2 regions of the Mesorhizobium sp. M7A.F.Ca.US.002.01.1.1 genome follow, and region 1 is predicted to be linked to the other one. Evidence: riboswitches for the same ligand, from Rfam matches in the RefSeq annotation. Region 1 holds a riboswitch; the other holds the start of a gene.

Region 1 (6,767 bases):
GACGTAATCGCTTAGCGCTCGGCCTTTGGTCAGATTGCCCATGCAGAGGCCGGCAACTCGGCTTCGATGACAAGGGAGTTCAGTCATGGCCGCTTACGCCGTCGCCCATATGCGCCAAGCCACAATGGGTCCGCAGATCGTCGAATATCTGCATAGGATAGATGCCACGCTGGAACCTTTCGGCGGCCGTTTTCTGGTCCATGGCGGCGATGTGGAGGTGATCGAGAACGACTGGCCTGGCCATCTGATCATCATAGAATTTCCCGACAGGCAGCATGTGCATGGCTGGTACAATTCGCCGGCCTACCAAGCGATACTGGCGCTGCGCACGGACAATTCGGAGGCCGATGTGGTGTTCGTCGACGGCGTCGAACATCCGCACAAGGCCACGGATGTTCTGGAGCAATCGCCGGATCAAGGATCAATTGGACGCTGAACTGCGGTTCAAGGAATGGCGGTACAGCGTCTAGCTATGCCCAACATAGTCTGGCACCGTTTCGATTTTGTCGCGAACCATGCCAGTTGCGAAACTGAACTGGCCCCAAAACGCCAAACCATAAAATGCCTGACCGACAATCAGAGAAAAGGGAACCTGCCAAAGCGGCATCCCGGTTTCCCGGGCATGGCCTACGATCCGTCGTGTCGTGCGCCATGACATGGTGAGCCACCGGCTGAAGGACTTGACTATCCGTCGCGTGCGGCTCGGCGAATTGAGCGCAACGAACTTCCGGTCGGCGTCGCGACCTGTAACCAGGGCGCGCCAGTAAAAGAACCGCCAGCCCCGCGGCGAATAGTGATAAACGCGTGCGTTGACATTATGAATTTTGTGGCCTTCCCGCAGCAGTTCGCGCATCAGCAAAGTGCAGGAAACCTTGAAGCCGTTATGTTTTGGAAAAGGGTGGCTGAGGATCCACTCGCGTCGAAACGCTACATTGTTGGCGTTGATCGCTCGCTTCGAGGCAAATCGACCGTCTCCACGGGCCATCGGGAAAAACCAGATCAACGCAAAGGTTCTTGAAAAGAAGTCGTCGTATGAAAGGTATGCGCTGAACCGGTTGCTGAAACCGATGAGATTTCCCGAGCCAAGGCCTTCATCCCAACGCCGATCTCGTCCCAGTCGATCGACTTTGCATTCTCCATTTCGACGACGAGTGAATAAGTTGCGCGTTCTTCGACCATTTTTGCCCCCCCGAGCCGTCAGTGTGGCTATAGCCGCACTAGCCCGCTGTCAAACAGTCGACGCCATTTACACTGGTTCGCGATCGTCATACAGGGCGACTTTGCTCGGCGGCAAACACACTGTTGCTTGGCGAGTCGGGTCTTTGATCGGTGCGGAAATTACCGTTTCAGCAAGAACACTGCCTGCTGGCCGAAGAAATTCCAGAACCACCACGGCATCGACAGGCCGATCTTCTGGCCGGCGGCGTCGAGGGCGGTTGCCTTCTCGACTGTCGCGCCGAGTTCGTCGCACAGATTGACGAAATCGCGGATGGTGCAGAAGTGGATGTTGGGCGTGTCGTACCAGGAATAGGGCAGGTCCTTGGTCACCGGCATGCGGCCGTTGAGGAACAGCGACAGGCGCACACGCCAATGGCCGAAATTGGGGAAGGAGACGATGGCGCGGTTGCCGATCCTGAGCAGTTCGTCGAGCACCAGCTTGGGGTTGCGGGTGGCCTGCAGCGTCTGCGACAGGACGACGAAGTCAAAGCCCTTGTCGGGATAGAATTCGAGATCCTTGTCGGCATCGCCCTGGATGACCGAGAGGCCGCGCGCCACACATTCGTTGACGCCGCGCTGCGACAGCTCGAGTCCGCGGCCGTCGACCTGCTTGGTGTCCTGCAGCAGTTCGAGCAGCGAGCCGTCGCCCGAGCCGACATCGAGCACGCGCGACTGTGGCGGGATGAGGTTGGCGACGACTTCGAGGTCGACGCGCTGGTCGCGGTTGACGCTCATGGCTTCGCCTCCCGCCTGGCGCATGATCCCGATCCGAAAAGCCTGCAATTTTTCCGGGTCATGCGCTGAGCCCTCTCGCCCGGGCGGCCGAGCCGATGAAGCCGTTAATGGCGGCAAACAGTTCCGGCTCGTCGAGCAGGAATGCGTCGTGGCCACGGTCGGTCTCGATCTCGACGAAGGATACCGATGCGCCGGCGGCGTTGAGCGCATGCACGATCGAGCGGCTCTCCTCGGTCGGGAACAGCCAATCCGAGGTGAACGACACCAAGCAGAAGCGGGTTTTCGTGCCGGCGAAGGCATCGGCCAACCGGCCGCCATGGTCTGCGGCGAGGTCGAAATAGTCCATCGACCGCGTCATGTAGAGGTAGGAATTGGCGTCGAAGCGATCGACGAAGGTCATGCCCTGGTGCCGAAGATAGCTTTCGATCTGGAAGTCGGCGTCGAAGCCGAAGGTCAGCGCTTCGCGATCCTGCAGATTGCGGCCGAACTTGCGGTGCAGGGCGGCTTCCGACAGGTAAGTGATGTGGGCGGCCATGCGCGCTACCGCCAGGCCCTTTTCCGGGCGTTTGCCGTGCTCGAAATATTTGCCGCCATGCCAGTCCGGATCGGCCATGACAGCCTGCCGGCCAACCTCATGAAAGGCGATGTTCTGCGAGGAATGGCGCGCGCCGGTGGCGATCGGCAGTGCCGAGAAGACGCGCTCCGGATAGCTCGACGCCCATTCCAGCACCTGCATGCCGCCCATCGAGCCGCCGAGCACGCAAAACAGTTTCTCGATGCCGAAATGGTCGATCAGCATCTGCTGCGCCCGCACCATGTCGCGGATGGTGATGATCGGCAGGTCAAGCCCATAGGGCTTGCCGGTGGCGGGATTGGTCGAGGCCGGGCCGGTGGACCCAAGGCAACCGCCGATGACGTTGGAGCAGATGACGAAGAAACGATTGGTGTCGATGATCTTGCCGGGCCCGATCAGCACTTCCCACCAGCCTGGCTTGCCGGTCACCGGATTGGTGCTGGCGACGTGCTGGTCTCCGGTCAGCGCATGGCAGACGAGGATGGCGTTGGAGCGGGCATCGTTCAGCGTGCCGTAGGTCTGGTAGGCGATCTGGAACGGTGACAGCAGCGTACCGGCGTCCAGCTTGAGCGGCTTGTCGGATCCAAAACGCAAAACCGGGCTCGACGGTTGGTCGACCTCGTTGTTGGTTTTGCGGGCACGCAGAACGGCCATGACATCCATCTCACACTTTGAGCCCACGCATCGCACTCGTCGAAAGTCGATGCCGATACGGGTGTCCGGCCGGCGCGGACAACAAAAAACCGGCATTGCGGTCGCAAAGCCGGTTACAGGATGCAAACGGCCCTTTAGCAAGTTGTTTAACGTGGCTGCAAGCCGACCGGCCAAATCACCACGGAAGTTCGCTCCCCTTCTAGGGCTGTGGCGCGCCGGCGTCAACGGCCTGCCTTGGGCGGGAGGCTGTCGCCTCTCGACATTGCAGGCCACGGCTTGTATTTCCGCTGCGGCTTCCCTCAGGAAGCGTTCTCGACGGATTTTGCGACATGAGCCAGACACCGGACCAGGCACGTCCAACCCCGCGCGCGGGCATCATGGACATAGACGCCTATGTGCCGGGCAAGAGCACGGCGCCTGCCGGCGTCGCCAAGGTCCACAAGCTGTCCTCCAACGAGAACCCGCTCGGGCCCTCGCCGAAGGCGATCGAAGCCGCGCGCGAGATTGCCGGAAAGCTTGACGTCTATCCAGATGGCACCGCCAGGCGGCTGCGCGAAGCGATCGCCGAGGTGCATGGCCTCAACCCGCAGAACATCATCTGCTCCAACGGCTCCGACGAAATCCTCGGCCTGCTGGCGCAGACCTATCTGGCGCCCGGCGACGAGGCCGTCATCACCGAGCACGCCTTCATGGTCTACAAGATCTACATCCAGTCGGCGGGCGCCGTTCCGGTGACGATCAAGGAAACAGACGAGCGCGCCGATATCGACGCCATCCTGGCCGCCGTCACGCCGCTCACCAAGATCGTGTTCCTCGCCAATCCCAACAATCCGACCGGCACCTATGTGCCATTCCAGGAGGTGCGGCGTCTGCATGCCGCACTGCCGAAGAACGTGCTTCTGGTGCTCGACGCGGCCTATGCCGAATATGTTCGCCGCAACGACTATGAGGCCGGCATCGAACTGGTCGGCAGCGCAGAGAACGTGGTGATGACCCGGACCTTCTCCAAGATCGGCCTTGGCGGGGCGCGGATCGGCTGGATGTATGCGCCGATGCACATCGTCGACGCCATCAACCGCGTGCGCGGCCCCTTCAACGTCAATGCGACGGCGATCGAGGCCGGCATCGCCGCCATTCGCGATCGCGCCCATGTCGAGCGCAGCGTGGCGCACAACGAGACCTGGCTGGCCTGGCTGAGTGAGGAATTCACAAAGCTTGGGTTGCGGGTGACGCCCAGCGTCGGCAATTTCATCCTCATTCATTTTCCCGAGGACCAGAAACATTCGGCGGCGGCGGCGGACGACTATCTGACGGCGCGCGGCTATATATTGCGGCGCGTTTCGGGCTATGGCTTTCCCAATGCGCTGCGCATGACCGTCGGCACCGAAGAGGCCAATCGCGGCGTTGTCGCCGCTCTCACGACATTCCTGAAAAGCTAGAAACCATGACATCACCGATGTTTGAAAAGATCGCGCTGGTCGGCATCGGCCTGATCGGCTCGTCGCTGGCCCGCGTCATCCGCCGCGAGGGCCTCGCCCGCCACGTATCCATCTCGACCCGCAGTGCGGCGACGCTGGCACGGGCCGAGGAGCTTGGGCTGGGCGATAGCTATAGCACCGATGCGAGAGAAGCTGTCCGCGATGCCGACCTGGTCATCATTTCGGTGCCGGTTGGATCGTCCGGCGCGGTTGCCGAGGAAATCGCGCCGGCGCTGAAGCCGGGCGCGATCCTCACCGATGTCGGCTCGACCAAGGCGTCTGTCATTGCGCAAGTGCAGCCTTATGTGCCTGAAGGTGTCCATTTCATTCCCGGCCACCCGCTGGCGGGCACAGAAAAATCCGGCCCCGACGCCGGTTTCGCCGACCTGTTCGACAATCGCTGGTGCATCTTCACGCCGCTGCCCGACACCGACCCGGACGCGTTGGAGAGGCTGTCGGAGTTCTGGCGGCGCTGCGGCGCCAACATCGACACGATGGATCCCCAGCATCACGATATGACGCTGGCCATCGTCTCGCATCTGCCGCACATCATCGCCTACAACATCGTCGGCACCGCCGATGATCTGCAGTCAGTGACCAAATCCGAAGTGATCAAATATTCGGCTTCCGGCTTCCGCGACTTCACCCGCCTTGCCGCCTCCGACCCGACCATGTGGCGGGATGTCTGTCTGCACAACAAGGACGCCATCCTCGAAATGCTGGCGCGGTTCTCGGAAGATCTGGCGTCGCTGCAGCGCGCAATCCGCTGGGGCGACGGCGAAAAACTCTTCGACCTGTTCACCCGCACCCGCGCCGTGCGCCGCTCGATCATCGAAGCCGGCCAGGACATCGACGTTCCCGATTTCGGCCGTCAGGCGGTCGAGCACCCCGCGAAGGGCTAGGTCTGTCTCAGGCAGGCCAGGTCTGCGCAACCATGGCCAGCGTCTCGGCTCGGTTCGGCGCCCCAAGCCTGCCGCCGAAGCGCAGGCATTTGAGCGCCGCGGCCGCACTGGCAAACCGCAAAGCCTGCTCGACCGGCATGGCTTCCGCCAGCCCGACGGCGAAGGCGCCGTGAAAGACATCGCCGGCGGCGAGCGTGTCGACCGCCTTGATTTTCGGCGCCGCGACATGGCGCACGCAGCCAGCGCGACGGTCGTGCCACCAACTGCCCGCCGCGCCGCCTGTCACTGCGACAAAAGCGTCGGTGCGGCTGGCGAGATCGGCGCAAGCCGTTTCCGGATCGAGCGCCTGGCCGCAGACGATGCGCGCTGCCGGCTCCGAAGCGATGATGTGCGTAGCGAGCGGCAACAACTGCTCAAGGACCTCCAGCGGCGCGGTGTCGGCATCGAGGATCGCCGGACGGCTGATGGCGCGCGCCGCCTTCAGGGCGAGTGCCGCCGCACCCGGCCAGCGGACATCTACCAGAACGGCATCGAATGCCATGAGGTCGGCGACCGGCAGGACATCGGGATCGGCCTGGGCAAGCCTGTCATAGAACGGCACGATGATGCGCTCGCCATGCGCGTCGACCAGGATCGAGGCCAGCGCCGAGCGGGCACCTCTGACGCGCCGCACGAAGGTGCAATCGACGCCTTCGGCCTCTATGCCGGCGATGAGCTGGTCGGCGACGGCATCGTCGCCGGCACTCGCCCACAGCGATACTTCGGCGCCCAGGCGATGGGCAGCGCAGGCGGCGCTGGTGGCCATGCCCGAGGCGATCTGGACGCCGTCGGAGGCCATGAACTTGCCCTGATGTATGGGCAGCGTCTCGACGCGCAGGATGGTGTCCAGCGTCAATGCGCCAACGCTCAGCAGCTTCACCGGTTTTGCCATGGCTGAGCTATTCGACCGGCTTGATCTTGCCCAGCGGAATGAAGCCGAGCGAGGCCTTGCCCCTGACCACCTTCAGCGGCATGGACGGTTCGTTGCCGAGCACCGCCAGGGCAGAAAAACCCTGCTCGATCTGGCTTTTCTGCTCGGGTATGGCGGTGCCGAGGATGGCCGCCACCGCCTTCGGGTCCTTCAACCTGATCATCAGGTCGGCGTTGACCAGGCCCTCGGCATCGACCGAGAGCGGTCCCGAAACGGTGATGCGCGCCGTCCCCGAC
Region 2 (6,767 bases), on a different contig from region 1:
CACGTCACCGAGCGCGTGAACTATCTGTTCCTCGCGCATTCCAAGCTGCGCAACGCCTCGTTCGGGCCGGAGATCCTGATCGGCGACCTGCCGTCCGACATCCGCGGCACCTCGCGCATCGTGCGCGACAGCGAGGTGCTGTGGGAAAAGCCGTTCCTGTCCGGCGAAGCGAACATGTCGCACACCATCGCCAATCTCGAACATCATCATTTCAAATACGCGGCTTTTCGCCAGCCGGGTGACGTGCATGTGCACATGTTCGGCACGGCGACGCTGTCCTTCGCCGACGGCATCACGACCGAGGCCGGCGATGTCTTCGAGATCGAGGCCGGGGATTTCGGCCTGCCGCTGCGCAACCCGCTCGAGATCGAGCAGCCGGTGAAGGTGGCTGTGAAGGCGCTTTGAGAGCGCGCCTTTTCCTTCTCCCCAAGTGGGAGGTGGATCGGCGCGTTGGCGCCGAGACGGATGAGGGGTGTTCCAGCGGAGTGAAACGTTGGCGTTCCCTGGAACACCCCTCATCCGTCGCCTCCGGCGACACCTTCTCCCATAAGGGGAGAAGGAAAAAGGCGCCTCTGCCTCAATAAATATCGAAGTCGAAATACTTGGCCTGGATCTTCTTGTAGGTGCCGTCGGCAACGATCGCGTCGATGGCCGCGTTGAGCTTGTCGCGCAGGGCCGTGTCGTCCAGGCGCACGGCGATGCCGGCCTGGGTCTCGGTGCCCTTGACGTCGCCGACCAGCTTGCAGCAGCCGTCGCTTGCCTTCTTCAGCCAATCCATCAGCACGAACTTGTCCGAGATCACGGCGTCAAGACGACCGTTGGTCAGGTCGGTGATCGCCTCTTCCTGGGTGGGATAGAGTTTGGCCTCCGCGCCCGCCTTGCCATATTCATTCTGGGCATAGTCGGCCTGCGTGGTCGAAGCCTGGGCACCGACCGTCTTGCCGGCAAGGGCCGCCGGTTCGGTCGAGGTGAGATCGGTGTCCTTCGGCGCCACCAGAGCCAGCGGTGTCGTATAATATTTGTTGGTGAAGGCGACCTGCTTCTTGCGCTCCTCGGTGATGCTCATCGAGGCGATGATGGCGTCGAATTTCTTGGCCTGCAAAGCGGGAATGATGCCGTCCCAGTCCTGGGTAACGATCTCGCATTCGACCTTCATCTGCGCGCACAGCGCATTGGCGATGTCGATGTCGAAGCCTTCGACCTTGCCGTCGGCGGTAATGGTGTTGAACGGCGGATAGGCGCCCTCGGTGCCGATCTTGATTTTCTCCGCCGCCTGCACCGACAGAGAGCCGGCCAGTGTTGCCAGCATGGCAGCGCCCGCCGCCGATATGACCCATTTCGAAAATCGCATTTTCTTGGTTCCCCTTGAACGCCGCCAGCTTGACGGGCGGCAAGGCAGCCAAGCATGGCGAGCCGGTACAGGCAAGTATTTTGCCTTGGGGCAATGAGGGTCAGCGCGCGGCGCGGAAATGCTTGGACAGCTTCAGGCCCTGCGCCTGGTAGTTGGAGCCGAGATCGGTGCCGTAGAGCGCCTGCGGCCGCTTCAGCATATGCTCGTAGACCAGCCGGCCGACGATCTGGCCGTGGTCGAGGATGAACGGCACTTCATGGCTGCGCACTTCCAGCACCGCCCGGCTGCCGGTGCCGCCGGATCCGGAATGGCCGAAGCCCGGATCGAAGAAGCCGGCATAATGGACGCGGAATTCGCCGACCAGCGGATCGAAGGGCGTCATCTCGGCGGCGTAGAGCGGCGGCACATGCACCGCCTCCTGGCTGACGAGGATGTAGAATTCATCGGGGTCGAGCACCAGTTCGCCGGCGCCGCTCTTGTGGATCGGTTCCCAGAAGTCGACGACTTCCTGGGCCGCGCGCTTGTCGACATCGACGAGGCCGGTGTGATGCTTGCCGCGATAGCCGACCAAGCCGCTTTGATCGCCGTTGAGGTCGATCGACAGCGCGATGCCGCCGCCGGAAATGTTCGGCGGCTCGGTGGCGACCAGCATCTGCGTGCGATGCAGGTCGTGCAACTCGGCTTCCGAGAGCAGCGCATTGCCGATGCGGAAACGGATCTGCGACAGGCGCGACCCGGTGCGGACGACGATCGGGAAGGTGCGCGGGCTGACTTCCAGAAAGAGCGGGCCATGATAGCCGGCGGCGATCTTGTCGAACTCGTGGCCGCGATCGGTCATGACGCGGGTGAAGATGTCGAGCCGCCCGGTCGAACTCTTCGGATTGGCCGAGGCTGAAATGTCCGCCGGCAGCGCCAGGCTTTCAAGCAGGGGCACGATGTAGACGCAGCCGGTCTCCAGCACCGCGCCCTCGGCCAGATTGATCTCGTGCAGCTGCAGCCGGTCGAGCTTTTCCGAGACCTTGTGATTGGGGCCGGGCAGGAAGGAGGCGCGCACCCGCCAGGCCTTGTCGCCGAGCCTGAGATCGAGGCTGGCCGGCTGGATCTGGTCGGTGTCGAGCGCACGCGCCGACTTCAGCGCGCCGGACTGGAACAGCGCCGATATGTCCTGGTCGGGAAGAATGCCTGTCTGCCGCAAGGCTCCACTCCTGCTTGGTACAAACCTCTTAATGAAGCCGGCAATTGACGCAAGCGCGGTGCGGGTCTAAAGGGTCGTTATCCCGTGGTGATTTGGCCGGTCGGCTTGCAGCCACGTTAAACAAGTCGCTAAAGGACCGTCGGGCCGCAAGGCCGTATGGACCGGTTGCGACTTTCGCGGCCGGTTTTTTTGTGTCTGGAAGAAAAGCGATGAGCACCAAGAAGCGCAACTGGAAGCCTCAGACGGCACTCGTGCACAGCGGAACGCTGCGTTCCGGTTTCGGCGAAACGTCAGAAGCGATCTATCTCACCCAAGGCTATGTCTACGAAACGGCGCAAGCCGCCGAAGCCCGTTTCAAGGGCGAAGAGCCGGGTTTCATCTATTCGCGCTACGCCAATCCGACCGTCGACATGTTCGAGAAGCGCATGTGCGCGCTGGAAGGTGCCGAAGACGCGCGCGCCACCGCGTCGGGCATGGCCGCGGTGACGGCCGCCCTTCTGTGCAGCGCCAAGGCCGGCGACCATATCGTGGCGGCGCGTGCGCTGTTCGGCTCCTGCCGCTGGGTGGTCGAGACGCTGGCGCCGAGATACGGCATCGAGGCGACGCTGGTCGACGGCACCGACATCGCCAACTGGGAAAAGGCGGTCAAGCCGAACACCAAGCTGTTCTTCCTGGAAAGCCCGACCAATCCGACGCTGGAAGTGGTCGATATCGCCGCTGTCGCTTCGCTTGCCAATTCGATCGGCGCCAGGCTGATCGTCGACAATGTCTTCGCCACGCCCCTGCAGCAGAAGCCCTTGCAGCTCGGCGCCCATATCGTCGTCTATTCGGCGACCAAGCACATAGACGGCCAAGGGCGCTGTCTCGGCGGCGTCATCCTGTCGGACAAGAAGTGGATCGACGAGAACCTGCACGATTATTTCCGCCATACCGGCCCAAGCCTTTCGCCTTTCAACGCCTGGACGCTGCTGAAGGGCCTGGAAACGCTGCCGCTGCGCGTACGCCAGCAGACGGAAAGTGCCGGCCGGATCGCCGATTTTCTGGCCGAACGGCCGGAAATCGCGCGCGTCATCTATCCCGGCCGCGCCGACCATCCGCAGGCCGACATCGTCAAGAAGCAGATGTCGGGCGGCTCGACGCTGATCTGCCTGGACGTCAAGGGCGGCAAGCAGGCGGCCTTCGCCTTGCAGAACGCGCTCGACATCGTCCTGATCTCCAACAATCTCGGTGACGCCAAGAGCCTGATCACCCACCCGGCGACGACGACGCACAAGAATCTCAGCGACGAGGCGCGCGCCGAGCTCGGCATCGGGCCGGGCACGCTCAGGCTGTCGGTTGGCCTGGAGGATGCCGACGATCTGCTCGAGGACATCGCGCAGGCGCTGAAGGCCAGGTAGGAGGCCTTCAGGCGCCGGACGGCGTCTCTTCCAGCTCGGCCGTCTTGGTACCGATGGTCATCGCATTGCCGCGCCAGTCGATGGCGCCGCCGAGCCAACCGCGCGCCCACATCGCCGGCAGGATCAGGTCGCGCGCCATGATCGCGGCGACCATGCGTGGCGACAGGTACCAGCCCTTGGACCAGGCCAGGGCGCACTCCGGAAGATAGAAGGCCGCCAGCACGGCAAGGGCGGTTGCCCAGAGGCTGAAGCCGGCGCTTGCCGCTGCAATCAGCGCAAGCACCAGCGGCACCACGGCGCCGGTCAGGATTTCGGGTGCGAAGAACAGCGGGAAAGTGACGCGGCGCAGGCGCGCCCAACGGGCCTGACGCGACCAGATCTCGTCAAACGAGCGCCGGCCAAGCGGCTGCTCGAAGGGGGCGGCGACGAGATTGACGCGCAGGCCGAGACTGTTCACCAGCTTGGTCGCAGCGGCATCCTCGGCGATCTCGGCGGCCAGCGCGCGGATGCCGCCCTTGGCGTCGAGCATCGGCTTGTTCCAGAGCATGCTCTTGCCCTGGGCAAAGCCGAGGCCGAGCGCCTCACCGGCATATTGCCAGCGCGCCTGCAGCGTGTTGAGGAAAGCGCATTCGACCTCGGCCCAGAAGCCGGCCGGCCGCGAGCCGATCGGCGTCGAGCAGACAAGGCCGGTGCCGGGCCGCCAGGCAGCCATCAGGTGCTGGATGTAGTCCCTCGGCATCAGCACGTTGGAATCGGCCAGGACGACCCAGTCGTGCCGCGCCGCTTCCCAGCCCTTGACGCAATTGTTGAGTTTCGGATTGGCGCTGATGCGGTCGTCGCCGACAAGCAGCCGGGCCGGCACTTTCGGAAACCGGACGATCGTCCTGTTTATCAATTTGACCACCGGATCGTCGGCATGGGCGACGCAGAAAATCAGCTCATAGCGCGGCCAGTCGAGCGAGAAGGCGCGTTCCAGCGTCTCCTGCGTGAACGGCTCGACGCCGCGCGACGGCACGACGATCGACACTGGCCGCGGCTTGCCGGCCGGCGGCGCAATGGTGCGACGCCGTCTCAGACGCGACGCGGCGAGCACGATGCTGGCGAGATTCGAGAGGATGAGGACGGTTGAAAGCGTGGCGGCTATGAGAGTGAGTTGCATCGAGGTCCGGTCACTCCAGGAAAACCGGTCCGCAAGATGGCCGGTTTCAACAGTTCAGCAGAGCGCCCGAGTCGCGCGTCACCAGTCCGCGCACACCATCATTGTCATATGTCACTTAAATGACATTCTTTGTCGGCACCTGCCCGCGAGGCCGGCCAGAGGAGGCTTCGATCGGTTGACCTAACCGCACGGAGCGCCGAAAGTTCCGCTGGAACCGTTTTTTGGAGCCGCTTATGTATAGCGCCGTCACGCGCAACATCGAAGTGCAGGTCAGGCCGTTCTATCTGGAGGACCGTTCGGATCCCTCGGAGAACCGCTATGTCTGGGGCTATCAGATAACGATCGACAATCAGTCGGACGATTTCGTGCAGCTTCTGTCGCGATATTGGCACATCACCGACGGCACCGGCCGGGTCGAGGAAGTGCGCGGCCCCGGCGTGGTCGGCGACCAGCCCGAACTCAATCCCGGCGACAGCTACCAGTACACATCCGGTTGCCCGCTCTCGACACCGTCCGGCATCATGGTCGGGCATTACACGATGCGCAACAAGCGGGGCGAGACGTTCGACATCGCCATTCCGGCGTTTTCGCTGGACTTGCCGGGGACGCGGCGGACGGTGAATTGATTTCGCCTCACCGGCCGCGGAGCGACCGGTGAGGCGTGGTTTCTACTCTACTGGGCCGCGAATTCCGCCGGGTCGAAATCATATTGCTTCGAACAGAATTCGCAGGCGACGTGGATGCCGCCGTCTTCGGTGCTGTCCTTGATCTCCTGGGCGGAAAAACCCTCGAGGATGCCGCGGATCTTGTCCCTGGAGCACGAGCACTGGTCGGCGACCGGAACACCGCCGAAGACGCGCACGCCATGCTCGTGGAACAGCCTGTAGAGCAGCCGCTCGGCGCCGATCGTCGGGTCGATCAGTTCGGTCGGCTCGATGGTGCCGAGCAGAGCCAGCAACTCCTGCCAGGAATTGTCGACCGGATCGTGGATCTCCTCACGCGGATCGCCATCGCCGCCCGGCAGGTCCGGGACGCGCATGCGCTCGGGCGACTGCGGCAGGAACTGCGCCAGGATACCGCCGGCGCGCCATTGCTCGCGGGCGCCGCCGGGACCGGGCGTCAAAAGCTTGGCCACCGACAGCCTGATATCCGTCGGGATCTGCTCCGACTGACGGAAATAGGTGCGTGCCGCGTCTTCCAGGGTCTCGCCATCGAGCTGGACGATACCCTGATAGCGCTGCGTATGGGCGCCCTGGTCGATGGTCAGCGCCAGCACGCCACTGCCGAGCAGCGTCTGCTGGGAGGTTTCGCCCGCCGCGACCAGCGCTTCCAGCCGGTCGGCATCGAAACGCGCATAGGCGCGCAGCGCCGAGGGCGTGGAAAAATCCGCAACCAGCATGTCGACGGGCCCGTCGGTGCGGGTCTGCAGGATGAACTTGCCCTCGAACTTCAGCGAAGTGCCGAGCAGCACGGTCAGCACACAGGCCTCCGCCAGCAGGCGGGCGACCGGCTCGGGATAATCGTGGCGGCTGAGGATGGCGTCCAGCATTGGCCCGAGTTGGACCGTGCGGCCGCGCACGTCGAGAGGGCCGACCTCGAACGGCACGACGTGATCGTCGCCGGCATAGCCGAATTCACCGAGTTTGGGGTGATGTTCAGTCACTT

Evidence for each region. Region 1 has a riboswitch for S-adenosylmethionine ahead of EN932_RS09785 (homoserine O-acetyltransferase). Riboswitches for the same ligand answer to the same signal wherever they lie in the genome.
Region 2: it holds a riboswitch for S-adenosylmethionine, as region 1 does, so the genes downstream of both, EN932_RS21500 (O-succinylhomoserine sulfhydrylase) here and EN932_RS09785 (homoserine O-acetyltransferase) in region 1, are expected to answer to the same signal.

The regions. Positions count from the first base shown of each region.
Region 1 is NZ_RZQE01000065.1:5,727-12,493, forward strand. Features, by position in the region: gene EN932_RS09770 (DUF1330 domain-containing protein) at 86-436, shown strand; gene EN932_RS09775 (hypothetical protein) at 467-1,003, opposite strand; gene EN932_RS38790 (hypothetical protein) at 1,000-1,179, opposite strand; gene metW (methionine biosynthesis protein MetW) at 1,339-1,953, opposite strand; gene EN932_RS09785 (homoserine O-acetyltransferase) at 2,012-3,181, opposite strand; SAM riboswitch at 3,296-3,373, opposite strand; gene hisC (histidinol-phosphate transaminase) at 3,511-4,620, shown strand; gene EN932_RS09795 (prephenate/arogenate dehydrogenase family protein) at 4,626-5,561, shown strand; gene EN932_RS09800 (sugar kinase) at 5,569-6,492, opposite strand; gene EN932_RS09805 (DUF2125 domain-containing protein) at 6,500-6,767, opposite strand, start outside.
Region 2 is NZ_RZQE01000239.1:991-7,757, forward strand. Features, by position in the region: gene araD1 (AraD1 family protein) at 1-405, shown strand, start outside; gene EN932_RS21490 (ABC transporter substrate-binding protein) at 578-1,351, opposite strand; gene EN932_RS21495 (2'-deoxycytidine 5'-triphosphate deaminase) at 1,452-2,546, opposite strand; SAM riboswitch at 2,621-2,698, shown strand; gene EN932_RS21500 (O-succinylhomoserine sulfhydrylase) at 2,756-3,943, shown strand; gene EN932_RS21505 (ceramide glucosyltransferase) at 3,951-5,102, opposite strand; gene apaG (Co2+/Mg2+ efflux protein ApaG) at 5,336-5,728, shown strand; gene EN932_RS21515 (Hsp33 family molecular chaperone) at 5,776-6,767, opposite strand, start outside.